4 regions of the Allobosea sp. NPDC055332 genome follow, and region 4 is predicted to be linked to each of the others. Evidence: riboswitches for the same ligand, from Rfam matches in the RefSeq annotation. Region 4 holds a riboswitch; each other region holds the start of a gene.
What was found. Region 4 has a riboswitch for cobalamin ahead of ACWIGM_RS24700 (ribonucleoside-diphosphate reductase subunit alpha). Riboswitches for the same ligand answer to the same signal wherever they lie in the genome.

Region 1 (6,984 bases), 140 kb from region 4:
CGCCGAACCTGGCGCACGACAAGATGCAGCTGCTCGCGCAGGGCATGCTGGAATCGCTGCAGATCGCGATCATCGCGACCGGCGCCGGCGTGCTGCTCGCGTTGCCGGTCGGCCTCTGCGCCGCGCGCAACCTGATGCCGCTGCCGGTGACGATCCTGGCGCGTGGGCTGATCGCGCTCTGCCGGACTTTCCACCCGGTCATCGTCGCCATCCTCTTCGTCAAGGCGGTCGGCTTCGGCGCGCTCGCCGGCATCCTGGCGCTGATCGTCGCGACCATCGGCTTCATCGCCAAGCTGATCGCCGAGGCGATCGAAGAGATGTCGATGAAGCCGATCGAGGCGCTACGCGCCGCCGGCTCGCCCTTCCTGTCGGTCGTCACCATGGGCGTGGTGCCGCAGGTGCTGCCGCGCTTCATCGGCTTTGCCGCCTACCAGCTCGATTCGAACCTGCGCAATTCCGCCCTGGTCGGCCTGGTCGGCGGCGGTGGCATCGGCGCCACCCTCTTCACCGCCTTCCAGCGCTTCGACTACGACTTCGTGCTGACCATCATCATCGCGATCATCCTGGCGGTAATGGCCGGCGAGATCCTCTCCGCCTTCATGCGCCGGGTCTATCAGGACGAGGCTCCGAGCGGCGAGGTCAAGCAGGGCGCCTCCGGCCCGGTCTGGCACCGTTTCACCACGGCCGAGCGCAGCATGCGTCTCGCCTTCTGGGCGGCCGCTGCGTTGGCGCTCGGTTGGTCGCTGCAGACCATCGAGGTGATCCCCGAATTCCTCTACGACGCGCCGGCGCAGACGGTCGACCTCTTTGCGAGGATGTGGCCGATCGACTGGGCTTACTTCCCCAAGACCGTGCAGCAGGCGCTGATCGAGACGCTGCACACCGCAACGCTCGGCACGATCCTGGCGATCCTGCTGGCGACGCCGGTCGCGCTGATGTGCGCCCGCAACATCTCCTCCTCGGCCTGGGTCAACACGCTCGGCCGCTTCATCCTGGTCGCGACGCGCTCGGTGCATACGCTGGTCTGGGCGCTGTTCTTCGTCGCCGTCTTCGGCCCCGGCGCGCTCGCCGGCGTGCTGGCGGTCGCGGTCCACTCGATCGGCTTCACCGGAAAATTCCTGGCCGAGGCGATCGAGGAGGCCAAGCCCGGCCCGATCGAGGCGCTGCGAGCCGCCGGGGCACCGCGGCGCTCCGTCCTGCTCAAGGGCTTCTGGCCGCAGGTGAAGCCGGCTTTCCTCGCCGTCAGCCTGTTCCGCTGGGACATCAATGTGCGTGAGAGCGCCGTGCTCGGCTTGGTCGGCGCCGGCGGCCTCGGCGTCGCCCTGCAGGCCGCGATGGACAATCTCTACTGGGACCAGGTCGGGCTCGTGCTCGTCGTGATCTTCGCGGTGGTGGTTGTGACCGAGATCGTCACCGCCACATTGCGGGCGAAGGTGATCTGAGGGCTTGCGGTTGGCCGATAGCTGGCGGTTTCCGCTGTGCCCATGACGGCCATCCACAGCCTGCGCGGCGATGCCAGCGTTGCGGGTTGACGCCACAATCCCGCCATATAGGTTGACGCGCGTCGAGGTCTTCGGAGCGATCCGAAGCTAAGAGGGAATCCGGTGCGGCGTTCGCGCCCAATCCGGAGCTGCCCCCGCAACTGTAAGCGGTGAGTTTCCGACCACAACGTCACTGGCGTTCACGCGCTGGGAAGACGGTCGGAAGCGCTGATCCGCGAGCCAGGAGACCTGCCCCGACGGCGTATTGATGTCGCGCGGGCGGGGTGTCCGGCGGATCGCTGGCATCTTCGGCCGCTTCCGCCGCCGTCATTGCCGCGCTCCCGAGCAGCCCTGTCCCGCATAGCGAGGGGCTGACGACGGTGACGATGCATATAAGCGCAGGCTGCGAGGCCTGGTCTCGAACAGGGCAGGCCGTGCCTTTTACGGGCATGATCTATTGTAATGATATAACATATCATTCATAGGCACGGCATGACCTCTGCTTTCCCTGTCTCCGCCGGGCGAGACAACAGTCCGCTCGACCCCCTCGCGCTCTACGCCAGCGCGATCGACACCTCGGATTATGCGGTGCGCGTGGCGCCGCTCATTCGCCGCCTGGCTTTGGACATTGGCGACCTCGTCGATGTCGGGGCCGGGGGCGGCCAGCTCGGCTCGGCGCTCCTCGAACCCGGCCGCGCCTGGACGGCGATCGAGCCGTCGCCGGTAATGCAGGCGCGGCTTGCTGTGCATGAACGGCGGCCCCGCGTCATTCCGTTCGGTTGGGATGACGAGCGCGTCGTCTGCGAGGCTGCCGACACGGTGTTGGCAGCGACGATGCCCGGCTACTTCCACGACCCGCTCACCTTTCTCGCGCGCTGCCGGACATGGGCGCGCCGCCAGGTCATCTGGGCGGTACCGGCGCAGAAGGCTCCGAAAGGCTTGATCCTCGCCGCCTGCCTGCCGCGCGAATGGCATGGCGAGGACGAGACGCCCGGCATCGACCTTGTCCTGCCGAAGCTGGGGGGCAGCCAGCCCGACCGGATGGATGCGATCGACTGGACCTTCTCGCTCGTGCTCTCCGACCTGCCGGCATTCGCCGCCTTCCAGGCGGACCGGCTCGGCTGGGTGCCGGGTGATCCGCGCCGGCCCGAGCTCATCGCCCATCTCAGCAAGCAGGCTGTGCCGACCGAAGGCGGCCTGTGCCTCTCCTGCCATCGCCGCTCGGCCATCCTCGTCTGGACCCTGTCATGACTGCCCGCCATCTTGCCGCCGTCGCGCTTCCCTTCCTGCTGCTGACGGTGCCGGCCTTCGCTCAGGCCGAGATCAAGCTTGACGAACTCGTCGTCACCGCCACCGGCCGGCCCGAGCTGCGCAGCCAGATCCCCGGCACCGTCCAGGTGATCGAGCGCGAGAAGATCGAGCACTCCTCGGCGAAATCGCTGACCGACCTGCTTGCCGAGAACGCCGTCGGCTTCTTCAGTGAATGGACGCCGGCGCAGACCTCGATCAACATCCGCGGCGGCGCCAGCGACGGCCAGGGCAAGGATTTCCGCAGCCAGGTGCTGGTGCTGATCAACGGCAGGCGCGCCGGCACCGCCAATCTCTCCAAGCTCTCGCCGGCCGATGTCGAGCGCGTCGAGGTCGTGCGCGGCCCATCCTCGGTGATCTATGGCAGCCAGAACATCGGCGGCGTGATCAATATCATCCTGAAGACCGGCCGCACCGCGCCGGGCACGATGATCGAGGCGGCAGGCGGCTCCTGGGGGCTGTTGCAGGGCAAGGCCCAGACCGGCGGCCTCTATGACAGCATCGACTGGTATGCCGGCATCTCCGGCGGCAGCCGCGACGACTACCATTCCGGGCGCGGCGGTACCACGATGGCCAATACCGGCTGGAAGCGCTTCGGGCTCACCGGCGCGCTCGGCCTGCAGATCAACTCCGACCATCGCGTCGACCTGATGCTGCGTACCGACGGCATCTACGATGTCGGCTTCCGCGGCTCCGGCGCCAACACGATCAGCCAGGAGGATCGCTACAACAACTCGTTCGACATCAGCTACAACGGCCAGCTTCCGGGCGGGCAGGTGCGCTGGCTGCTGCAGGGCTATGCCGTGCAGGACGTCGACAATTTCCGCTGGGCCTCGCCGGTGATCCGCGGCGGCACCGGCCTGCCGGCGCCGGGCACTGCTGCCGACTACAACCGCCGCCAGCTCGACATCGTCGGTACCCGCTTCCAGCCGCGGGCGACGCTCTGGCAGGGCAACGAGATCCTCGCCGGCTGGGACTGGGAGCGCAGCACGCTGCGGTCCACCCGCGATCGCATCGGCGTGCCTGGCAATCCGCTCGCCCCGGTCTCGCCGCAGGACAACAACCAGTCGGAGACCGTCAACGCCATCTATGTCGAGGATTCGCAGAAGCTGTTCGACGACCGGCTGACCCTGCGCGGCGGCATCCGCCGCAGCTTCGGCACGACCAGCTTCGAGTATACGCCGAACCTCGCCGGCCAGCAGCCGCGCGAGGTCGACTATCAGGCGACGACCTACTCGACCGGTGCGACCTTCAAGGCGACTGAGCAGCTCAGCTTCCGGGTCGGCTACGCCACCGGCTTCCGTGCTCCGACCGCGACCGAACTCGCCGCGGACTTCAACACGCTCGGCGGCGGGCGCATCTTCGGCAACCCGTCGCTGAAGCCCGAGACGAGCCGGCAGGTCGAGGTCGGCGCCACCTATCTCGGTGTCGGCTGGCGTGTCGATACGGCGCTGTTCCAGAATGTCATCTCGGACCGCATCATCACGCAGCTCCGGCCTGGCGTCGCCAATACTTCGGACTACGCCAACAACAGTGGCGATGTCGTCGTGCGCGGCCTCGAACTGCAGCTCGACGGCGACCTGCTGAAGCTGGCCCGCTTCGAGGATACGCGCTGGCGCTGGTCGGTCTTCGCCAACGGCGCCTATAATTTCGACATGAAGGACAAGGGCGCCGCCGTTACCGCCAACACCGACAATGTCGAGCGGATGTACAAGTACCAGGCGGCGATCGGCACCCGTTTCGGCCAGAGCGGCGGCCAGTATGACTGGTCGATCCAGGTGCAGGGCATCCTGCGCGGGCCGATCTGGTACAACACCGAGGAGAACCTGGTCGCGACGGCGGAGCCCTTCCGCGAGTTCATCCACCGCAAGGCGCCATTCTGGGTGTGGAACGTGCGCGGCGAGGTCGAGATCGCCAAGGGCGTGAAGCTGTTCGCGCTGGTCAACAACCTGTTCAACAAGAACGAGCACCCGATCTTCATCGGCCTGGACAAGAAGCCCTACAAGCTCGACTCCCGCTTTGCCAATGGCGGCTACGGCACCTCGATGCCGGGGCTCGAAGTGCAGGCCGGCCTGCAGGCAAGGTTCTGACGGCCCGATGAAGCGCCTGCGACTGCTCAGCCTGGCTTTGATGGTGCTTGCCGCGTCCTGGTCTGCGGCAACGGCAGAACCGATCCGGCTGACGGACGCTGTCGGCAGGCAGGTCGAGATCGCCAGGGCGCCCGAGCGCATCGTGCCGATCTTCGCCTCCAACACCGAGCTTGTGGCGGCTCTCGGCCTGTCGGGTCGCGTCGTCGGCATCGAGGCCTATACGCGCTATCCGCCGGAGGTCCTCGACCGGCCGCAGGTCGGCGGGCGGCTCGGCTTCTCGGTCGATGCCATCGTCGCGCAGCGGCCGGATCTGCTGATCGTGACGCCCTCGCGCCAGGCGATGCACCAGCTGATCGAACCGATGACCCGGCTTGGCATCCCCGTTATCGTGCTGCTCAGTCGCAGCGTCGGCGAAGTCATGGCCAATCTGCGCCTGGTCGGCCGGGCGACGGGACAACCCGAACGCGGCGAAGCCGTCGCAAAGGCGCTCGAGGACCGGCTCGCCTCGGTCGAAGCCGCTGCGCCCACCAGACGGCCGCGCATGGTCATGATCACCGGCCGCCTCGGCAACGGGCTGGTGCTGGTTGCACGCGCCGATAGCTATACCGGCGACGCCATGGTCAAGGCCGGCGGGCGCCATGCGCTGGAGCGCAGCATCGTCGCGCAGGTCTCGCCCGAGGCGGTGATCGCGGCCGATCCCGACATCCTGCTCTTCGCCGGCCGCAAGGACGAGCTCGAGGCGCTGGTCGCCCAGCCCGGCTGGCGGCTGCTGCGGGCGATCTGCAGCGGCAATGCGCATCTCGTCGCCCGCGCCGAATTCCTGATCCCGGGGCCGCGCACGGTCGATGGCATCGAGAAGCTGGCGGCGCTGCTGCGGCGGGCTCGCATTTGATGAAGCGTGTACTGCTCCTGCCGCTCGCCCTTCTGCTCGCGCTCGCCTTCGGTGCAATGGCGGGCCATGACTGGGCGTCGCCGGCACGGCTATTTGCTGCGATGTCCGGCGATACCTCGCTGCAGAGCCAGCTCCTGATGGTCTGGCGCCTGCCACGTGTGCTGGCGGCGGCGCTCGTCGGGGCGCTGCTTGGCCTCGGCGGCGCGATCTTCCAGGGCGTGTTCCGCAACCCGCTGGCCGAGCCTTATCTGCTCGGCTCGTCCGGCGGAGCCGCGATCGGCGCCACGGTTGCGCTGCTGGTGCCGCTCGGCCTGCCGGCCGGACCGGCGCTCGCGGGTCTTTCCTTCCTCGGGGCCTGGGGCGCGACCTGGCTGGTGCTCGCCATCGCCGGCCTGCACGGGCGGCCGGACACGGCCGGGCTGCTGCTCGCCGGCGTCGCCGTCGCTGCGATGCTGGGGGCGTTGCGTTCTTTCCTGATGCTGGCGCTCTCCGACGACACGGTGAACCTCCAGGTCGTGCTGAGCTGGACGCTCGGCGGCATCCAGACGCCGGACGTGGCCGGTTTGCTATTGCTCGCCGGGCTGGTCGTTGCTGCGCTGGCCCTGTCCTTGCGGCTGGCGCGCGGGCTCGACCTGCTCGGCATGGGTGAAGAGCAGGCGTTTGCCTTCGGACTCGATCCGGCGCGTTTCGTCAGGATCGCGGTGCTCGTCGGCGCCGGCATCGTCGCCGCCGCGGTGGCCTATGGCGGGCTCGTCGCCTTCGTCGGGCTGATCGCGCCGCATTTGGCACGCTGGTGGGCCGGGCCGCGCCATGCCGCGATGTTACCGGCCAGCGCGCTGATCGGCGCCGCGATCGTCTGCACCTGCGACGGCATCGCGCGCGCCGTGCTGCCGCCGGCCGAAGTGCCGCTCGGGCTGATCACGGCGCTGTTCGGCGGGCCGTTCTTTCTGCTGCTGCTGGCGCGGAGGCTCAGGGCATGAGCGGAATCGAGTGCCGCTCCATCAGGGCCGAAGCCGCTGGCAAGCGCCTGCTCGACGATATCTCGCTGAGCTTCGCCTGCGGCACACTGACCGGGCTCGTCGGCCCCAACGGCGCCGGCAAGTCAACCTTGCTGCGCATATTGGCCGGTTATCGTCATCCCGGTGCAGGGCAGGTCCTCTGGCATGGAAGAGATCTCGCTGGCTGGTCTGCGGCGGAGCGTGGAGCTGCAGGC
Region 2 (6,984 bases), on a different contig from region 4:
GAAGCCTGGCTGGCGCATGGCAACGATTATGGCGGCAGCCTGCGTATCCCCGCGGCCTTCTGCAACGTCACGGGTTTGCGCCCCACCCCCGGGCGTATTCCGCGCAAGCGCCTCGCCGATCCGTTCGACACCATCGCCGTCGAAGGACCGATGGCGCGCGACGTCGCCGATCTTGCGCTGTTCTTCGACGCGATGACCGGCTTCGATCCCGGCGACTTCCTGACCAGTCCATCGCACGAGCCGCTCTTCCTCGCCGCCGCGCAGGACCCGAGGCGACCGGCCCGGGTCGCCCTGTCCGCCGATCTCGGCGAGCTACCTATCGCTCCGGCGATCCGGAATGCCCTGGACCGTTTCGCGGTGCTGCTGGAAAAGGCCGGAACCATCGTCCATCGCGGCGCTCCCTCGGTGGCCGGAGCGATGGACGCGTTTCGGGCGCTGCGCGGCGAAGGCTTCTTCGCGACCTGGGAGCCCCTGCTCGATACCCATCGCGAGCAGTTCCCGGCGCCGGTGATGGCCGATCTCGTTCGCGGCCGCGATCAATCCGGAGCGGCGATCGTCGCGGCCAATCGCTATCGCAGCGAACTCTACCGCCGCACCGTCGATCTCCTCGACGAGCACGACTTCCTGGTCTGCCCGGCAACACAGGTCCTGCCCTTCCCGGCGCAAACGCTGTTCCCGACCGAGATCGAAGGCCGGCCGATGCAGGACTATCTCGACTGGATCTCGATCACCGCGATCTGGTCGCTGACCGGGCTTCCGGCGATCGCAATCCCGATCGGCTTCTCGCCGGAAGGCCTGCCGATCGGCATCCAGATTTTGTCGCATGGCCGGCGCGAAGCGGACCTGTTCAGGCTCGCCGCCTGGATCGAGCGCGAGCTCGCACTGCCGACCGCGCCGATCGATCCGCACTGAGCCGAGCGCGACAGTTCACAGGAGATCGATCGGCGCCGAAGATCGCCTCGCCGTGGCGCCGATGACGGCTCCGTCAAGACGGCCAGGGCTTGAACAGGCCACGAGACTACCCAAATCGCTACTCGAAAGGGGCCCTCGCCGCATCGCGCAACGGAGCTTCGCCATGGATACCGAGAAGCTGAAGCAGTTTCGTAAGCAATCGATCGAGAAGGCCCTTCGTGCCGGGCTCCCCGCCTATTTCCTCGACGAATGCGCCGATGACGGGGTGATCCGCGTCAAACCCAATGGCGTCGCGGAGCGGATCGTCGTCCTGCAGGGCCAGGCCCGGATCAGCCCGTTCGAGTGCCGATCCTGCTGAGCTTTGGCTCCGGCCGACCTCGCCGTCGATCGCGGTGAGGCCGGACCATCATCGTCATCCGGAGAGGCCGGTTCGCGACGATCCAGCTGGCTTGCGGGGCGGCTCGCTCCTGGCCTGGCAACCGCCCGAAACACGGCCAGGACCTTGCGATCCCCGACACCGGCGTCACGACGGCGATCACCAGCGGCGCTTGACGGTTCGGCCCGGCCCTATAGGTTGAGCCGCGATCGAGGTTCTCCGGGCTGTCCCCCGGAGCTAAGAGGGAATTCGGTGGGGCGCCCAGCGCCGAAGCCGAGGCTGCCCCCGCAACTGTAAGCGGCGAGCTCTCTGTCCATCGTCCACTGGCGCATCTGGCGCCGGGAAGGCCGGGCGGAACCGGCATCGACCCGCGAGCCAGGAGACCTGCCCCGGTCGTCGAAGACGTCTTTCGGACGGGGTGTTCCGGAGCTGTGTGTCGATGGCGGCCTTGGCCTCCATCCATCCACGCCCCTGCGCAGCTCCTCGTTCGTCATCTCGGGGAGCGATGAAATCCATGTTCATGCAGATTGCCGCCCGCGCCATCGCGGAGACCTTGACGGCTGAGCGCAGCCAGTCCTATCAGAAATGCAACATTGTAACAATCAAGGTTGCTTCTGTGCCGACCCCGCACCAGTTCGCTCGCCGTCTCCGCCTGCCGATCGCCGGGCTCCTCGGCTTCCTCGCCGCGGGCGCGGCCTGCGCCGCACCGACGCAATACCCGCTGACCCTTGAGAATTGCCGCGAAAGCGTGACCTTTACCGCTCCGCCCAAGCGCGTCGTCGCGATCGGCCAGACCCAGACCGAGATCCTCTACGCACTCGGCCTCGGCGACCGTGTCGTCGGCACGGCGGTGTGGTTCTCGCCGGTCGCAAAACCCTATGAAGCGGTCAACGCCAAGGTGAAGCGCCTCGCGGACAATGATCCGAGCTTCGAGGCGGTGCTGGCGCAGGAACCCGACCTCGTCACCGCGATGTTCGAATGGCATGTCGGGCCGAACGGCATCGTCGGCAAGCGCGCCCAGTTCGCGGGGGTGAAGGTACCGACCTATGTCTCGCCGACCGATTGCATCGGCAAGGACAATTCCGGCGCGGGCGACGGCGTGCGCACCCAGATGTTCACGATGGAGCTGGTCTATCGCAACATCCGCGAATTCGGGCAGATCTTCGACGTCGCCGAGCGGGCCGAGACGCTCGTCGCCGAGCTGAAAGCGCGCGAGGACAAGGCGGTCGCGGCCGTCGCCAGCCTCAAGGCCAGGGACGTGCCGGTCGTGGTCTGGTTCTCCAGCCGCGACATCAAGGGCGACGGTTTCATGGCCGGTAAGAACGGCGTGCCGGCCTATATCCTGTCGAAGCTCGGCGCCCGCAACATCATCAGCACCAATGAGGAATGGCCGCTGGTCGGCTGGGAGAGCATCGCCGGCGCCAACCCGGCGGTGATCGTCACGGTGAAGATGGATCGCCGCCGCTTCCCGGCCGACGATATCGAGAAGAAGCTCGATTTCCTGAAGACCGATCCCGTCGCCAGCAAGCTCGATGCGGTGAAGAACAACCGGATCGTGATCCTCGATGTCGGTGCGACCCGCGCCGGGCTCGACACGGTCGACGGCATCGAGACGCTCGCCAAGGCGATCTCCGGCTTCGGCCTTTCCCCTTGAGCCACGCCGCCCACGGCCCGAACTGGCCGGCGCGGATCGCGATCGCGCTGGCCTCGCTCGTCGCGCTCACCATCTCGGTGGCGCTGGCGGTGACGATCGGCGAGATGCGCATTCCTCTGGGCACCGCGCTGCGGGCGCTCGGCAACGGGCTGTTCAAGCTCGATTTTCCGGTGAGCGCGATCCAGCAGGGCGTGATCTTCGATTATCGCCTGAGCCGGGCGCTGATGGCCGGGCTCTGCGGCGGCGCGCTCGCGCTCTCGGGCGCGATCCTGCAGGCGCTGCTGCGCAACCCGCTGGCAGAGCCCTATGTTCTCGGCATCTCCGCTGGCGCCTCGACCGGCGCCGTCGCGGTGCTGATCCTCGGCGTCGGCATTGGCGGCACCGCGCTGACGCTCTCGGCCGGCGCCTTCATCGGCTCCTGCGCCGCGCTTGCCGTGGTCGCCCTGCTGGCGACGGGTGCGGGCGGGGCGAGCGATCGTGTCATTCTTGCCGGCGTCGCCACCTCGCAGCTCTTCAATGCGGCGACGGCGACGATCGTCACGACGATGGCCAGCGCCGAACAGGCACGCGGCGTGATGTTCTGGCTGCTCGGGAATTTCGGCGGCGTGCGCTGGCCGGATCTGTGGATCGCGGCGCCGGTCGCCTTCATCGGCTTCGGCATCTGCATGCTGCACGCCAAGGCACTCGACGCCTTCGCCTTCGGCGTCGATGCCGCCGCCTCACTCGGCGTCGCGGTGACGCGGGTCAAGGTCGTGCTCTTCGCGACAACCGCCGTGATGACCGCAGTGATGGTCTCGATTGTCGGCACGGTCGGCTTCGTCGGTTTGATCATCCCCCATGCCGCCCGTTTCCTGGTCGGCTCCGGCCATGCCCGTCTGCTGCCGGCCTGCCTCGTTGTCGGCGCGATCTTCATGATCCTCGCCGACATCCTGTCGCGCGTGCTGATCCCGCAGCAGATCCTGCCGATCGGCGTGGTGACGGCGCTGTTCGGGGCGCCGGTCTTTGCGCTCATCCTCTATCGGGCAAGGCGGCCGGCATGACGCTCGCCACGCGTGAGGTGCGCTGGGGCGCAGCCGGCCGGATGATCGTCGACGGGGTGACGCTGCAGGCGGCACCCGGCCGGGTGCTCGGCCTGATCGGGCCGAACGGCTCGGGCAAGTCGAGCCTGCTGCGATTGCTCTGCCGCCTGCGCAATGTCGCGAGCGGCGTCGTCACCCTCGACGAGCGCAATATCGCTGCCGTGCCGCGCCGCGAGCTCGCCCGGCGCCTGGCCTTCGTCGAGCAGCAGGCGACGACAGAGATCCAGCTCTCCGTCTGCGACGTCGTCCGTCTCGGCCGCACACCGCATCGCGCCGCGCTCGCCTCCTGGAGCGACGCCGACGAGGCGGCCGTGAACGAGGCGCTCGCAAGGGTCGGGCTCAGCGAGCGGCACGACCAGTTCTGGCACACGCTCTCAGGCGGCGAGCGCCAGCGGGTCCATATCGCCCGCGCGCTGGCGCAGGAACCGAGCGAGCTCATCCTGGACGAGCCGACCAACCATCTCGACATCCAGCACCAGCTCTCGATCCTGAGCCTGGTCCGCCGCCTCGGCATCACCTGCATCATGGCGCTGCACGACCTCAACCTCGCGGCGATGTTCTGCGACGAGATCGCGCTGCTGCACGAAGGGCGGCTGCAGGCGGCCGGGGCACCGGACGAGGTGCTGACCGCCGAGGCGATCCAGCGCATTTTTGGCGTCGCAGTCTCGATTCGTCAGGGCGCGTCGGGACGCCGGCACATCGAATATCTGATCGAACCGGAACGGAGGCAGTCATGAAGCCGGCCGAGGCACAGACCCAGGTTTCCGATTACTGGACCCGGCGCGCGCCGGCTTTCGACGGCGTCGCTTCGCATGTCGCCCAAGCTTCGCTCTGGCGCGACGTCCTCGCAACCGCCTTCGAAGCCGAGGAGGCGAAGGACGTCGTCGATCTCGGTACCGGTACCGGCGCCTGTGCGTTGATCGCCGCATCGCTGGGACATCGCGTGCGGGCCTGCGACGGCTCGGCCGGGATGCTTATCGTTGCTCGGCAGGCCGCCGCGGCCTCCGGACTCGACGTCGCCTTCGAACAGGCCCTGATCGAGGAGGCTTCGTTCGCCCCAGGTTCGGCGGACATCGTGACCCTGCGCAATGTGCTCTGGACGCTGCCCGAGCCGATGGCAGCGCTGCGCAAGGCCCACCTTGTCCTGCGCGCGGGTGGGCGGGTGCTTGTCTCCGACGGGCTCTGGTCGATCGCACCGCAATACCGATCGACCTATCCGGACGCGCTCACCGCCAGCCTGCCGCGCCATGACGGGCTGACCGAAGACGATGCCAGGGCGATGCTGAGCGAAGCCGGCTTCGGCCCGGCGCGAAGCTGGCAGCATCTGTTCCCGGCCTCGCCCTATCCCGGCGACGTGCCGATGTTCGTGCTGACGGCGACAAAGAGCTGATCCGCGCGTCGCGCTAGCGGCGCCGGCTTTCGATCGCAATTTCGCTGCGGCCAGGGCGGAAGCGTCCTGGCGGCCGAGGCAATCGCCCCGACGATGGCAACGCTTGACGCTATTTGGCTTCTTGGCGCCACCGGAAAGTGGCTGGGGGACTAGGATTCGAACCTAGACAACCAGAGTCAGAGTCTGGGGTCCTACCGTTAGACGATCCCCCAACGGGCGCGTTGTCTGCGACGCGTCGGATGGCCGCGATCTAAACAACCTCGCGCCGGGTTGCAAGCCTTCTGTGACGATTTCGACATGCAAGCTGGTCACGGCGCCCTGCGCGACAACCTGGAAACAATTGCCAGCGCCGGCCGGACGGGCATCGGCCTGCAGAAACGCTCAGCCGGCGCTGAGCGTGCGCCTGACCGCATCGCGCCAGCCGGCGACGTGGTTGCGGCGTGTTTCCTCGGCGAGGCCGGGCGAGAAGCGCCGCTCCAGCCGCCAGCGATCGGCGAACTGCGTCGGCTCGGGTAGCAGGCCGGCGTCGAGGCCGGCGAGATAGGCAGCACCCAGTGCCGTCGTCTCCAGAACCTGCGGCCGGTCGACCGGGGCGGCGAGGATGTCGGCGAGGCGCTGCATCGTCCAGTCGGAGGCGACCATGCCGCCATCGACGCGCAGCACCGTCTCGGCGCCATCAGCCTCGGGCCAGTCCGAGCGCATCGCCTCGAGCAGATCGAGCGTCTGGAAGCAGACCGAATCAAGCGCGGCGCGGGCGAATTCGCGCGGGCCGGTGTTGCGCGTCAGCCCGAACATGGCGCCGCGGGCATGGGCGTCCCAATGCGGCGCGCCGAGGCCGGTGAAGGCCGGCACCAGATAGACCTGCTGACCGGGATCGGCATTGGCCGCGAGCGGGCCGCTGTCGGAGGCCTTCTCGATGATGCCGAGCCCGTCACGCAGCCATTGCACCGCAGCGCCGGCGATGAAGATCGAGCCTTCCAACGCGTAATGGCGCACGCCCTTGAGCTGATAGGCCACGGTCGAGAGCAGGCGATTCTGCGAGGTGACGGCCTTGGTGCCGGTGTTGAGCAGCGCGAAGCAGCCCGTACCGTAAGTCGATTTCAGCATGCCGGGCTCGAAGCAGGCCTGGCCGACGGTCGCCGCCTGCTGGTCGCCGGCGATACCGCGAATCGCGATTGGCCCGCCGAGCAGGCCGGGCTCGCTGTCGCCGAAATGGGCGGCGCAGTCGCGCACCTCCGGCAGCATCGCCGCGGGAATGTCGAGCAGCGCCAGCAACTCCTCGTCCCAACGCCCTTTGTGGATGTCGAACAGCATGGTGCGCGAGGCGTTGGTCGCATCGGTGGCGTGGACGCGTCCGCCAGTCAGGCGCCAGAGCAGGAAGCAATCGACCGTACCGAAGGCGAGCTCGCCGCGGCTCGCGCGCTCGCGGGCGCCGGGGACATGGTCGAGGATCCAGGCGATCTTGGTGCCGGAGAAATAGGGATCGATGCGCAGGCCGGTACGCTCGGCGACGAGCTTGCCATGGCCTTCCGCCTCCAGCGCAGCGCAGCGCTCGGCGGTGCGCCGATCCTGC
Region 3 (6,984 bases), on a different contig from region 4:
GAGCACCGTGCCGCCGATCATCCGGCCAAGCGGGACGAGAAGATCATCGAGACGCCTGCTGTCGGCAGCGCGGGCCTCGCCTGCTGCCGACAGCCACTCCGCATCGCCGAGCGCGACCGCTCCGACATGCAGCGCTGGCCCCGCCACGGCCCAGGGGCCGAGCATCACCTGCAAGGCGTCGGTAAAGTGCGTCTCACCGACCGCGAAGCCGAGCCTGAGGCCCGCCAGCCCATAGGCCTTGCCGAAGGAGCGCAACACCAACGCCCCCTTCGGCAGGATCGGCAACAGGCTCATCTCGGGCGCAAAGTCGGCAAAGGCCTCATCGACCACCAGCAGGCCGCCTTGCGCCGCGAGCGCACCGGCCAGCCTGACCAGCGTTTCCTGTGCAACGATGCGCCCGTCCGGATTGTTCGGGTTGACCAGCACGACGACATTGGCATCGCCGGCTTCGACGAAATCATCGATCTCGCGCACCGTCGCTCCCGCCTTGCGCCAGGCCGGCGCATGCTCGCCATAGGTCGGCCCAAGCACGGCGACATTCGCGGCCGGGACCAGACGCGGCAGCAATTCGATCAGGATCTGCGTGCCGGGCGCCGCGACGATGCCGCTTTCAGCGCGAATCCGGTAGGCCTTGCGGGCCGCTGACAGCAGCGCCGACTCCTCCGCCTTGCCCGGCAGGCGTTGCCACAGGCTTAACGGCAGCTCCGGAAGCGGATAGGGGATCGGGTTGATACCGGTCGAGAGATCGATCCAGGGTTTTGGCGCCTGCGGAAACAGCGCCTGGGCCGTGGCGAGATCGCCGCCATGCCAGATCGCTTCCTTCGTCTCCCCAGCCGCCATGTCGCTCTCCGCAAGCCTGCCGCTCCTCCTCGCCGCCCTCCTGATCGAGGCGGCGATCGGCTATCCGGCGCGCCTGTTCGCATGGATCGGCCATCCCGTCACCTGGATCGGCGCGCTGATCGGCTGGCTGGACCGCAGCCTCAACCGCGAAGCCATGAGCTTCGCGATGCGGCGAATGGCCGGCGTCGCTGCGCTCCTGATTCTGCTTGGGGTGACGCTCGCAGTTTCGCTTGGGCTGGTCGCGCTCTGTCGCCTCGCTGCACCGTTCGCCCTGCTGCCACTGGCATTCCTGGCCTCGTCTCTGCTCGCCCAGCGCAGCCTGCACGAGCATGTCGCCCGCGTCGCTGAGGGACTGGAGCAAGGCGGCCTCACCGGCGGGCGCGAGGCGGTCGCGATGATCGTTGGTCGTGATCCGGAGAGCCTCGACAAAGCCGGCGTCGCCCGCGCCGCGATCGAGAGCCTCTCCGAGAATTTTTCCGACGGCATCGTCGCGCCGGCCTTCTGGCTCGGCCTCGGCGGCCTGCCGGGCGGGGCGCTCTACAAGGCGATCAACACCGCCGATTCGATGATCGGCCACAAATCGCCGCGATACCTCGCCTTCGGCTGGGCGGCGGCGCGGCTCGACGATCTCGTCAATCTGCCGGCTTCGCGGCTGACCGCCTTGCTACTGACTGCCGCCGCGGCGCTCGACCGGCAGGCCGATGCCGGCGCGGCCTGGCGCGCGGTTCGCCGTGATGCCGGACGCCACCGCTCGCCCAATGCCGGCTGGCCGGAAGCGGCGATGGCGGGTGCCCTCGGCCTGCGATTGGCCGGCCCACGCATCTACGGTGCGGTCAGGGTCGAGGATGGCTGGATGGGCGATGGCCGGGCGGAAGCAACCGCCGCAGATATCCGACGGGCGCTCGCCCTCTACCGGCGCGCCTGCCTGCTGCTCTGGGGGCTGGCAGGAATTGGAAGCGCGGCTGCGCTCGCCCTCTAGAACTCGATCCCCTCCTGCGCCTTCACGCCGGCGGCGAAATGATGCTTCACCAGCGTCATCTCGGTGACCAGATCGGCGGCCTCGATCAGCTCCGGCTTGGCGTTGCGGCCAGTGACGACGATGTGGAGGTCGGGTCGGCGGGCCTGCAGCACCGCCACCACCTCGGCCAGCGGCAGGTAATCGTAGCGCAGGGCGATGTTGAGCTCGTCCAGCACCAGGAGCCGGATGCTCTCATCCGCCATCAACTCCCTGGCTTTCTCGAACGCTCGCGTCGCGGCGGCGATGTCGCGGGCCTTGTCCTGCGTCTCCCAGGTGAAGCCCTCGCCCATGGAATGCCAGGAGACCTGGTCGCCGAAGGCGTCCAGCGCCTTGCGCTCGCCGGTCGACCACGCGCCCTTGATGAACTGTACGACGCCGATGCGCCAGCCATGGCCGAGCGCGCGCAGGATCAGGCCGAAGGCGGCGGTCGACTTGCCCTTGCCCGGGCCGGTGTTGACGATCAGCAGGCCCTTTTCCAGCGCCTTGCCGGCGACCTTGGCGTCCTGCACCGCCTTGCGCTTTTCCATCTTCGCCTTGTGGCGGGCGGCGTCCTCGGCCTCGTTCGTCATCGCGTCACTTCACCTGCATCGGCAATCCGGCGACCATGAAGACCACGCGCCCGGCCTGCGCCGCAAGCCGCTGATGCAGGCGGCCGGCCTCGTCGCGAAAGCGCCGGGCGAGCGCATTGTCCGGCACGATGCCGAGGCCGACCTCGTTGGAGACCAGTACCACCGGCGCACTCGCCTCGCGGCAAGCCGCCACGAGCTCGCCGGTCGCGATCGCGATGTCGCGCTCGGCCAGCAGCAGATTGGTCAGCCAGAGCGTCAGACAGTCAACCAGGATGGGTTGCCCGACACGCGCATTGCGGATCGCCTCGGGCAGCGCGACCGGCGCATCGACCGTCAGCCAGTCGCGCGAGCGCCTGGCGCGATGCTCGGCGATGCGGGCGCGCATCTCGTCGTCATAGGCCTGGGCGGTGGCGATATAGGTCCAGGGCGCCGGCAGAGCCTCGATCAGCGCCTCGGCATGACGGCTCTTGCCGGAACGGGCGCCGCCAAGGACGAGGGTGAGCGGAGGGAGGGTCATGTCTACCATTCGCTTTCAAGGATCATCGTGCATTGCACAGCACCGCGCCTGTGGCTAATGATCGTCGATGACGGTGCCTCGACAACGAGGTGAAAAGGGAACGCGGTGAAGGACCGCGGCTGCCCCCGCAACTGTAAGCGGCGCGTCCTGCGCCATCGGCCACTGGGTTTCCCGGGAAGGCGGAGCAGGACACCAAGCCGTGAGCCAGGAGACCTGCCGTCTTTCGATGTCGTCCAGCAGGCTGCCGGTGGGGTGGCCAAGGAGAACCAGATGAATACGGCTACCGTCACCAGCCAGGCCAGCGTTTCGGAGCGGGCGAAAGCCGTCGCTGCCGCGCTGATCCTCGGCTTCGTGCTGATCTACACCGTCGGCTTCGCTGCCTCGTCCACTGTCCACAACGCGGCGCACGACACCCGTCACGGCCTCGCTTTTCCCTGTCATTGAGGGGAAGCACATGGTCACGCGTGTTCTCACGGTCAGCATTCTGGCCGGGCTTCTGGCTGGGCTGCTGATCTCGGCGCTCCAGCACGTCACCACCACCCCGCTGATCCTCAAGGCCGAGACCTATGAGGCGGCTTTGCGTGCGCCGAGCGGGCCGGTGCAGGCCGCGTTCTCGGGCGAGGCCCGCATCCAGCTCGCGCATAACGACCCGAAAGCCGGGGCCGAGCACACCGGCGAGCATGAATGGAAGCCGCAGGACGGCCTGCAGCGCACCGCCTTAACCAGCCTGGTGACGATCGGTACTGCGATCGGCTTCGCCGCCCTGCTTCTTGCCGGGATGATCGCCGCGAACGAACATATCGACCAGCGCCGGGCCTTGGCCTGGGCCGTCTGCGGCTTCCTCGCCTTCGGGCTCGCCCCGGCGATGGGGCTGGCGCCCGAATTGCCGGGCTCCGCCGCGGCCGAACTGCAGCACCGCCAGCTCTGGTGGCTGCTCACGGCGGTGGTCACCGCCGGCGCGCTCTTCGTCTTCCTGCGGGTCGAAGCCTCCTGGGCGCGGGCGCTCGCCGTACTGGCGCTACTGCTGCCGCATCTGATCGGTGCGCCGCATCCGGCCGCGCCGGAGAGCAAGGTGCCGGCCGAGATCGCCGCGCATTTCGCCGCGCTCTCGCTCGCCATCCAGGCCGCGCTCTGGCTCGTCACCGGCTTTGCCGTCGGCGTGCTCTGGCCTTGGGCCACGCGCCGCAGCACCGCCACCGCGGTCGCCTGACGCCTCGCGCGGCCGACCACGGCCGCGCCAGCCCAAGGAGGCGTTTTGATGCTCGAAGGCGATCTCGCTTTCGCGACGCAAGTCCGGCAGGAACCGGGCTGCACCATCCATGTCTGCACCGTCTGCCGGCGCCAGCGCGAGGATCTGCCGGAAGGCTATGACCAACCCGGCATCGGCCTTGCGGCAGCGCTCTCCGAGCGCATGGCCGGCAGCGGCATCGCCGTCATCCCGGTCGAATGCCTCTCCGTCTGCAAGCGGCCCTGCACGATCGCGCTCGCGGCCGAGGGCAAGTGGACCTATCTGATCGGCGATCTCGACGCCGGTCTTCATCTCGACGAGATCGTCAGCGGGGCGGAGAAATTCGCCGCCAGCGCTAACGGCATCGTTCCCTGGAAAGAAAGACCCGCTCCGTTCCGCAAGGGCGTGGTCGCGCGCGTGCCTCCCCTGCCGCGCACACAAGGATCAAACGAATGAACGCTCCCCAGACCACGACGCTCGGCAAGGTGCCGTGCACGATCATCACCGGCTTCCTCGGCGCCGGCAAAACCACCCTCGTCCGGCATCTGCTCGAGAACGCCGGCGGCAAGCGCCTCGCCGTTCTCGTCAACGAGTTCGGCGATCTCGGCTTCGACGGCTCCTTCATCGCCGGCTGCGGCATCGAAGGCTGCACGCAGGACGACATCGTCGAACTGCCGAACGGTTGCATCTGCTGCACCGTCGCCGACGACTTCGTGCCGGCGCTGGAAAAGCTGCTGAACCGGGAAAACCCGCCGCAGCACATCCTGATCGAGACCTCCGGCCTCGCTCTGCCGAAGCCGCTGGTCAAGGCCTTCAACTGGCCGGCGATCCGCTCGCGCGTCACCGTCGACGGCGTCATCGCCGTGGTCGACGGGCCGGCGGTGGCCGAGGGCCAGTTCGCCGACGATCCCGAGGCGCTGAAGGCGCAGGCCGCGCAGGACCAGGCGGTCGATCACGACAACCCGCTGGAGGAGGTGTTCGAGGACCAGATCCTCTGCGCCGACTTGATCCTGCTCAACAAGAGCGACCTCGTCGACGCCGAAGGGCGCGAGCGCGTCAAGGCCGAGATCGCCCAGCACCTGCCCAAGGCGATCAAGGTGGTCGAGACCGCCCATGGCAAGGTCGAGCCGGCGCTGATCATCGGGCTGGGAGCCGCAGCCGAAGCCGATCTGGCGGCGCGTCCCTCGCATCACGGCGAGGGCGAGGATCACGACCACGACGATTTCGACAGCGTCGCGCTGCCGCTGCCGCAGGCCGGCTCGCCGGAGGAACTCGTCGCCCGTGTCGCCAAGGCGGCCGAGGCCGAGGGCGTGCTGCGCCTCAAGGGTTTTGCCGGCATTCCCGGCAAGCCGATGCGGCTCGTGGTGCAGGGCGTCGGCCGGCGCGTTGGCCACCACTACGACCGGGCCTGGGGCGCCAATGAGCCGCGCGACGGCCGGCTCGTGGTGATCGGCCTCAAGGGCTTCGACCGCGCCGCCGTGGAAGCGGCGCTCGCCGGCTGATGCGATGCATCTTCTCCCGACCAGCGAAGTGAGGCTCGACGACGGCGAAGACGCCGTCGACCTCGCTTTGCCGCCGGGAGACCTCGTCGTCCTCTCCTTCAGCGACAGCGACCTCTCGGCACTGGCGGCGGCCGCGCCCGATAGCGGGCTGACCTTGCGCCTCGTGCCGCTCCGGCGCTTCAAGCACCCGCTCTCGATCGACCTGCTGATCGAGAAGACCCTCGCCAGCTCGCGCTTCGTGCTGCTGCGCTGCCTCGGCGGGCTCGACTATCTCCGTTACGGCGTGGAGCAGATCGCCGCCGCCTGCCGGCAGCATGGCGTCGCTCTGGCGGTCTTGCCGGGCGATGACCGGGCGGACGAGCGGCTCGCCGGATATGGCACAGTGCCATCGGAGTTCGCTGCAGACCTGCTCGGCCATTTCCATGCCGGTGGTGGTGCCGAGAACATGCGGCGGTTGCTGGCGCGGGTCGACGGCTATCTCGCCGCGCTGCCCTCATCCGACCCGGCTGCGCTGGGCCACCTTTTCCCCCGAGAGGAGAAGGATCAGCCAACGAAAGGCGAGGCGGCTGCGTCAGCCTCCTTCTCCCTCCGGGGGAGAAGGTCCCGGCAGGGGGATGAGGGCCGGCGCGACCTTGCGCCAGTTGCACTCCCAACGCTCTTCGCCCTCGGCCCAAACGCCGCGCCCCTGCCTTGGCGGGAAGCACTCTCCGCCCTGCCGGCCGACACCTCGCTCGTTCCCATCCTCGTCTACCGCTCCGGCGTCGCTGCCGGAGACACGGCGATGGTCGAGGCTATCGCGTCAGCTCTCGCCGAGTGCGACCTCAGCCCACTCCCGCTCGCTCTGACCAGCTTGAAGGACGCAAGCGTTGCGGCCGAGCTCGCCGCGTTGATAGCGACGCGCAAGCCGGCCCTGATCGTCACCACCACCGCCTTCTCGGCTCGCGACGGCGACGGCTTCGTGCTCGACGCTGCCGATTGCCCGATCCTGCAGGCCGTGCCGGTCGGCAGCGTGCGCGAGGCCTGGGAGGCATCGCCGCGCGGGCTCTCCGCCGCCGACCTTACCATGCAGGCGGCGCTGCCGGAGTTCGACGGAAGGCTGGGAGCCATCCCTGTCGCCTTCAAGGAGGAGATCGCCGATCCGGCAACCAGCCTGACATTGCGGCGGCTCACACCGGATGCCGATTGCATCGCCGCTCTCGCCGACCTCGCAGCGAACTGGGTCGCGCTCGGCAGCAAGCCGCGTGGCGAGCGGCAGCTCGTGCTGGTGATGTCCGACTATCCCGCCCGCGGCGGCCGTGCCGGCTTCGCCG
Region 4 (6,984 bases):
GGCGCAGATGCGGAAACTCTCCACCGCCCAGTCGAGATAGTGCTTCCAGTCACCACGACGCAACGGCAGGCCCTCGCGTAGAGCCGCCTCGTCGATCTGGATCATCGCCGCACCGGCCTCTTCCAGATCCAGGACCTCGTCGCGGATCGCCAGCGCGATCTGCTTGGAGGCCTCGCTGCGGGGCAGGTCATCGCGGACGAAGGACCAGTTCAGGATGGTGACCGGCCCGGTCAGCATCGCCTTCATCGGCTTGCTGGTCAGCGACTGGGCATAGCGCCACCACTCGACCGTCATCGGCTTCGGCCGCGAGACGTCGCCGTAGAGGATCGGGGGACGCACGCAGCGCGAGCCGTAGCTCTGCACCCAGCCATGGCGCGTGAAGGCAAAGCCGGCGAGCTGCTCGCCGAAATACTGCACCATGTCGTTGCGCTCGAACTCGCCATGGACGAGCACGTCGAGGCCGATCTCCTCCTGCCAACGCACCGTGCGCGCGGTCTCCTCGCGCAGGAACTGCTCGTATTCGGCGTGGCCGAGCTGACCCTTGTCATGGGCGGCCCGGGCCTTGCGGACCTCCGGCGTCTGCGGGAAGGAGCCGATCGTCGTGGTCGGGAACGCTGGCAGGTTGAAGCGCGTGCGCTGCAGCTTCGCGCGTTTGGCGAATTCGCTCTCGCGGCGCCCGAAGGCCTCGGTGACCGCGGCCATCCGCTCGGCGACCGCCTTGTGGTTGACCTTCGGCGAGGCTTTGCGTGCGGCAGCTGCCGCGGCCGAGGCGGCCAAGGCTTCCTGGACGCTGTCGCGCTCGCCACCGAGCGCGCGACCGAGCGTCGAGAGCTCGCCCATCTTCTGGACGGAGAAAGCGAGCCAGCCCTTTACCTCGGAATTGAGATTGGTCTCGAGCTCCAGGTCGATCGGGCTGTGCAGCAGCGAGCAGGACGGCGCGACCTGAACATGATCGGTGCCGCGCCTGGCGATCACCGGCTCGATCTTCGCGAGAACCTTCTCGAGATCGGCCTTCCAGATATTGCGGCCGTCGACCACGCCGAGCGAGAGCACCAGGCCGCGCGGCGCCTTGGCAAGGACCGCGTCGAGCTGCTCGGGCACACGGACGAGGTCGAGATGCAGGCCGGCGACCGGTAGGGCCACCGCAGTGTCGAGATTGTCGCCGAGCGCGCCGAAATAGGTCGCCAGCATGATCTTCAGCTGCGGCAGGGCGTGCGCGATCGTCGCATAGGTCCGGCGCAGCGCCTCGCGGGCCGGCTCGTCGAGATCCAGAACGAGGCAGGGCTCGTCGATCTGCACCCATTCGGCGCCGTTGGCCGAGAGCCGGCGCAGCGCGTCGATATAGACCGGCAGCAATTCGCCAAGCAGCGAGAGCGGATTAAAGGCCGGATCCTTGGCCTTGCCGAGCTTCAGGAAGGTGACTGGGCCGAGCAGCACCGGGCGGGTCTCATAGCCGAGCGCCTTGGCTTCGCGATATTCCTCGACCGGCTTCAGCGAGGCGAGCTCGAAGCGCTGTCCGGCTGCGAACTCTGGCACCATGTAGTGATAGTTGGTGTCGAACCACTTGGTCATCTCCTGCGCCGGGACGCCGTGATGATGGTCGTGGTCGTGATGAGCGTGGCCACAGGAGGTGTGCGCCTCGACATCGCCCTGCGAGCTGCGGGCCATGGCGAAATAGATGCCGAGCGGCACCGGGCCGCCCTTCCAGCCGTAGATCGCCGGGATCGCCCCGACCATGACGCTGGTGTCGAGCACCTGATCGTAGAAGGAGAAGTCGTTCGACGGGATCACCGTGATCCCTTGCGCCTTCTGGCGTGCCCAGTTGGCGGCGCGCAGGCCGGCCGCGGTTTCAAGCAGAGACTGCTCGTCTGACTTTCCGGCCCAGAAGCTTTCGAGCGCGGTCTTGAGCTCGCGGCGCGGACCGATGCGCGGTGTGCCGAGAGTGGCGACATGTACTGATTGAGACATAGGCTTAACCCCAACAAGTTGGGGGCAAAGGCCAAAGCGGACGCGGGACGAAGACCGGCCGAACGCAAGTCCGGGCGGAGCCGCCAAGCGCACCACCGGGACACCCCGCCCGAGGACGTTCATGGTGTCGGGGCAGGTCTCCTGGCTCACGGGTCGTCGCTTGTGCCCGTCTTCCCAAGGCTGGAGAGCCTCAGTGACATCGGGGGGCAGCAAGCTCGCCGCTGACAGTTGCGGGGGCAGCGCCGGCATCACACCGGCTTCCCTCTTAGCTCCGATGCGGCAAGCCGTGCCGGAGAACCTCGACGCTTGATCATGGCGCGCCAATCGCCAGTCGTCAATAATAAATATAAAGACATCTTTATGTCTCCATGTTCATACCTTTCTCGAACGCTGAGGCCGAGATGTCCTCGCTTTCCACATGCGGTCGAGGAAACCCGCGCGCACGACCAGTTGACAGCGCATGTGCTCATAGCACTAAATCTGGTGGTCGATGGTCTCTCGAATCGCAAGATCGAGAGCTAAGAGGGAAGCCGGTGAGAGACCGGCGCTGCCCCCGCAACTGTCAGCGGTGAGTTCGCGTCCATTCGAGTCACTGAGGCCTTCGGGCTTTGGGAAGACGGACGCGAGCGGTGACCCGTGAGCCAGGAGACCTGCCGCGACCCTAGTTTACGTCCTCGGGCGGGGTGTCCCGGTGGTGCGCTTGGCAGGTCGCGGCCTTGGGTTGCCGCGCGCCTTCTCGACGCAACCGCTCGGCCTTTGCCCTCAACATCTTGGGGTTGATGCCGATGTCTCTGTCTCTCGAAGCGGAACGGCCAACGGCCGCCTTGCCGGTTACCGCTGCGCCGCAAAAATCGGTCGCGAACGAGCCCGGCTATCAGATCATTCGCCGCAATGGCGCGGTGACGCCATTCGATCCGGCGAAGATCGCGGTGGCCCTCACCAAGGCCTTCCTCGCGGTAGAGGGTTCGAGCGCTGCCGCCTCGCGCCGAATCCACGATGTCGTCGCCGAGCTGACCGAGCAGGTCGTTGCCGGGCTGACGCGCCGGGCCGCCTCTGGCCGCACATTCCATATCGAAGACGTGCAGGACCAGGTCGAGCTGGCGCTGATGCGGGGCGAGCACCACAAGGTCGCCCGCGCTTATGTGCTCTATCGCGCCGAGCGGGCGCAGGAGCGGGCGAAGGCGCAGGCCGAAGCAAAGCCTGCAGTTGCCGCGGCTCCCTCCCTGCAGATGAAGCTCGCCGACGGGACCTTCGTTCCGCTCGATGCTGCCCGCCTCGACAAGGTCGTACGCGAGGCCTGCGTCGATCTCGACGGCGTTTCTCCCGAGCCGGTCCTCACCGAGGCGCGCCGCAACCTCTATGACGGTATCTCGCTCGACGAATTGGCGCTGGCGCCGATCCTCGCCGCCCGCACGCTGATCGAGAGCGAGCCTAACTATTCGAAAGTTTCGGCCCGCCTCTTGCTCGACAAGCTCCGGCGTGAGGCGCTGAGCTTCGCCTACGGCCAAGCCGAACAGGCGACGCAAGCCGAGATGGCCGGCCGTTATGGCGAGTATTTCGAGGCCTATCTGAAGGTGGGCATCGAGAACGAACTGATCGACCCCGAGCTCGGCCGCTTCGACATCGCCCGCATCGCCGCGGCGCTGAAGCCGGAGCGCGACCTGCAGTTCGACTATCTCGGCTTCCAGACGCTCTACGACCGCTATTTCCTGCATGTCCGCGGCAACCGCTTCGAGCTGCCGCAGGCCTTCTTCATGCGCGTCGCCATGGGCCTCGCCATCCGCGAGATCGACCGTGAGGGCAGGGCGATCGAGTTCTACGACCTGTTGTCGTCCTTCGACTTCATGGCCTCGACGCCGACCCTGTTCAATTCGGGCACGCTGCGGCCGCAGCTCTCCTCCTGCTTCCTGACCACGGTCGCCGACGATCTCGACGGCATCTTCAAGGCGGTGAAGGACAACGCGCTGCTCGCCAAATATTCCGGTGGTCTCGGCAATGACTGGACGCCGGTGCGCGGTCTCGGCGCCCATATCAAGGGCACCAATGGCGAGAGCCAGGGCGTCGTGCCGTTCCTGAAGGTCGCGAACGACACCGCGATTGCGGTCAACCAGGGCGGCAAGCGCAAGGGTGCGGTCTGCGCCTATCTCGAGACCTGGCATGTCGACATCGAGGAGTTTCTCGACCTCCGAAAGAACACCGGCGACGATCGTCGCCGCACCCATGACATGAACACGGCGAACTGGATTCCCGACCTGTTCATGCAACGCGTCGAGGCCGGCGGTGACTGGACCCTGTTCTCACCTGACGAGGTGCCCGACCTGCACGACCTCTACGGCAAGCCGTTCAAGGACGCCTATGAGGGCTATGAGGCGAAGGCGGCTCGCGGCCAGATCAAGGTCTTCAAGCGGATCAAGGCGCTCGATCTCTGGCGGCGCATGCTGACCATGCTGTTCGAGACCGGCCACCCCTGGATCACCTTCAAGGACGCCTGCAATCTGCGCTCGCCGCAGCAGCATGCCGGCGTGGTGCATTCCTCCAACCTCTGCACCGAGATCACACTCAACACCTCGGCCGACGAGGTCGCGGTCTGCAATCTGGGTTCCGTGAACCTCGCTGCGCACGTTTCGGCGCTGGGACTTGATCAGGCGCGGCTCCAGCGGACCGTGACGACCGCGATGCGGATGCTCGACAATGTCGTCGACATCAATTTCTACACCATCCCCGAAGCGCGCCGTTCGAACCTGCGCCATCGCCCGGTCGGTCTCGGCATCATGGGCTTCCAGGACGCGCTGCAGAGCTTACGCCTGCCGACGGCATCGGAGGAGGCCATCGCCTTCGCCGACAGCTCGATGGAGGCAATCAGCTTCCATGCGATCTCGGCCTCGGTCGATCTTGCCGCCGAGCGCGGCCGCTATCCGAGCTTCGAGGGCTCGCTCTGGTCGAAGGGCATCCTGCCGATCGACTCGCTCGACATCCTCTCGGAAGCGCGTGACGGGGATGTCGAGCTCGACCGCTCAGCGACGCTGGATTGGGAGAGCCTGCGTCAGCGGGTGAAGACCACCGGCATGCGCAACTCGAACTGCATGGCGATCGCGCCGACCGCGACGATCTCCAACATCGTCGGCGTTTCGCAGTCGATCGAACCGTCCTATAGCCAGCTCTACGTCAAGGCGAACATGTCGGGCGACTTCACCGTGATGAATGCCGGGCTGGTCCACGACCTGAAGGCGCGCGGTCTCTGGGACGAGGTCATGGTCTCGGACCTGAAGTACTACGATGGCAAGGTCAGTCAGATCGACCGCGTGCCCGATGATCTCAAGGCGCTCTACGCCACCTCATTCGAGATTCCGACCGAGTGGCTGATCCGCGCCGCCGCGCGCCGGCAGAAGTGGATCGATCAGGGCCAGTCGCTCAATCTCTATATGGCCCAGCCCTCCGGCCGGAAGCTCGACGAGGCCTATCGGCTGGCCTGGCGGCTCGGGCTGAAGACGACCTACTATCTGCGCGCGCTGTCGGCGACCCATGTCGAGAAGTCGACGCTGAAGGGCACGGACGGCAAGCTCAATGCGGTCTCCGCTACCGCGCCGGTCGCCGCGAAGGCGGCTGCGCCGATCATCGTCGATATCCCTCTTGAGAACGGCATGGCCGTCCCGAATGCCTGCTCGATCGACGATCCGACCTGCGAGGCGTGTCAGTAGTCCACCTCTTCCCCGGCGCCTTTGACCGTCATGGTCGGGCTTGTCCCGACCATCCACGTCTTCGCTTCGCTGACAGCGTGCGATGTTCAAGACGTGGATGCTCGCCACAAGGGCGAGCATGACGGGGAGGGCTGATCTGCCTCATTCTATCGAACGGAACACCCCATGCTCGACTGGTCCGATACCAAGCCGGCGAACCCGGCGAATCCCACCATCCTCACCAACACCACACCCGCTGCGGACGCTACCGGCCTCGGCGAGATCGACCGCAATGGCGGGCGCGTCAGCGTCGACGATAAGCGTATGATCAATGCCCGCGCCGACGTGAACCAGCTCCTGCCGCTCAAATACAAATGGGCCTGGGAGAAGTACCTCTCCGGCTGCAACAATCACTGGATGCCGACCGAGGTCTCGATGCAGGCCGACATCGCGCTGTGGAAGTCGAAGGACGGTTTGACCGAGGACGAGCGGCGCATGCTCAAGCGCAATCTCGGCTTCTTCGCTGCTTCGGAATCGCTCGTCGCCAACAACATCGTGCTGGCGATCTACCGCCACCTCACCAACCCGGAATGCCGGCAATACCTGCTCCGCCAGGCCTTCGAGGAGGCGATCCACACCCACACCTTCCAGTACATCGTCGAGAGCCTCGGCCTCGACGAGGGCGAGCTGTTCAACATGTACCGCGAGGTGCCCTCGATCACCGACAAGGCGGCCTGGGCGCTGAAGCACACGCAGAGCATCGAGAATCCGGAGTTCCGGACCGGGACGCCCGAGAACGACCAGGCCCTGCTGCGCGATCTGATCACCTTCTATGCGATCTTCGAGGGCATGTGGTTCTACACCGGCTTCGCGCAGATTCTCTCGCTCGGCCGACGCAACAAGATGGTCGGCATCGCCGAGCAGTACCAGTACATCCTGCGCGACGAGAGCATCCACCTGAACTTCGGCATCGACGTCATCAACCAGATCAAGATCGAGAACCCGCATCTCTGGACCAAAGCCTTCCACGACGAGGTGCGCGGCATGATCCGCGATGCGGCCGAGCTCGAAGCCGCCTATGGCCGCGACACGATGCCGAGGGGCTTCCTCGGGCTGAATGCGGCGCTGTGCGAGCAATACATGCACTTCATCGCCAACCGCCGCTGCGGTCAGCTTGGCCTTGCTCCCGTCTTTGCAGAGACCGAGAACCCGTTCCCCTGGATGTCCGAGGCGATGGACCTGAAGAAGGAGAAGAACTTCTTCGAGACCCGCGTCATCGAGTACCAGAACGGCGGCGCGCTGAGCTGGGAGTAACGGTCCAGATTGCTCCTGCCGCGCA

Region 1: it holds a riboswitch for cobalamin, as region 4 does, so the genes downstream of both, ACWIGM_RS25355 (class I SAM-dependent methyltransferase) here and ACWIGM_RS24700 (ribonucleoside-diphosphate reductase subunit alpha) in region 4, are expected to answer to the same signal.
Region 2: it holds a riboswitch for cobalamin, as region 4 does, so the genes downstream of both, ACWIGM_RS16590 (ABC transporter substrate-binding protein) here and ACWIGM_RS24700 (ribonucleoside-diphosphate reductase subunit alpha) in region 4, are expected to answer to the same signal.
Region 3: it holds a riboswitch for cobalamin, as region 4 does, so the genes downstream of both, ACWIGM_RS28440 (CbtB domain-containing protein) here and ACWIGM_RS24700 (ribonucleoside-diphosphate reductase subunit alpha) in region 4, are expected to answer to the same signal.

What each region holds. Positions count from the first base shown of each region.
Region 1 covers NZ_JBSHMO010000004.1:800,324-807,307, forward strand. Annotated here, with positions in the region: gene phnE (phosphonate ABC transporter, permease protein PhnE) at 1-1,442, shown strand, start outside; cobalamin riboswitch at 1,550-1,752, shown strand; gene ACWIGM_RS25355 (class I SAM-dependent methyltransferase) at 1,974-2,732, shown strand; gene ACWIGM_RS25360 (TonB-dependent receptor) at 2,729-4,879, shown strand; gene ACWIGM_RS25365 (ABC transporter substrate-binding protein) at 4,887-5,771, shown strand; gene ACWIGM_RS25370 (FecCD family ABC transporter permease) at 5,771-6,751, shown strand; gene ACWIGM_RS25375 (ABC transporter ATP-binding protein) at 6,748-6,984, shown strand, end outside.
Region 2 covers NZ_JBSHMO010000003.1:45,055-52,038, reverse strand. Annotated here, with positions in the region: gene ACWIGM_RS16600 (amidase) at 1-912, shown strand, start outside; gene ACWIGM_RS16595 (hypothetical protein) at 1,076-1,270, shown strand; cobalamin riboswitch at 1,484-1,694, shown strand; gene ACWIGM_RS16590 (ABC transporter substrate-binding protein) at 1,803-2,942, shown strand; gene ACWIGM_RS16585 (FecCD family ABC transporter permease) at 2,939-3,982, shown strand; gene ACWIGM_RS16580 (ABC transporter ATP-binding protein) at 3,979-4,758, shown strand; gene ACWIGM_RS16575 (class I SAM-dependent methyltransferase) at 4,755-5,411, shown strand; tRNA gene ACWIGM_RS16570 (tRNA-Gln) at 5,550-5,623, opposite strand; gene glpK (glycerol kinase GlpK) at 5,793-6,984, opposite strand, start outside.
Region 3 covers NZ_JBSHMO010000005.1:609,048-616,031, reverse strand. Annotated here, with positions in the region: gene cobD (threonine-phosphate decarboxylase CobD) at 1-840, opposite strand, end outside; gene cbiB (adenosylcobinamide-phosphate synthase CbiB) at 839-1,819, shown strand; gene cobO (cob(I)yrinic acid a,c-diamide adenosyltransferase) at 1,816-2,427, opposite strand; gene cobU (bifunctional adenosylcobinamide kinase/adenosylcobinamide-phosphate guanylyltransferase) at 2,432-2,944, opposite strand; cobalamin riboswitch at 3,000-3,179, shown strand; gene ACWIGM_RS28440 (CbtB domain-containing protein) at 3,215-3,388, shown strand; gene ACWIGM_RS28435 (CbtA family protein) at 3,399-4,154, shown strand; gene ACWIGM_RS28430 (DUF1636 family protein) at 4,203-4,628, shown strand; gene cobW (cobalamin biosynthesis protein CobW) at 4,625-5,674, shown strand; gene cobN (cobaltochelatase subunit CobN) at 5,679-6,984, shown strand, end outside.
Region 4 covers NZ_JBSHMO010000004.1:659,034-666,017, forward strand. Annotated here, with positions in the region: gene metE (5-methyltetrahydropteroyltriglutamate--homocysteine S-methyltransferase) at 1-1,968, opposite strand, end outside; cobalamin riboswitch at 2,083-2,285, opposite strand; cobalamin riboswitch at 2,442-2,640, shown strand; gene ACWIGM_RS24700 (ribonucleoside-diphosphate reductase subunit alpha) at 2,754-5,666, shown strand; gene ACWIGM_RS24705 (ribonucleotide-diphosphate reductase subunit beta) at 5,832-6,959, shown strand.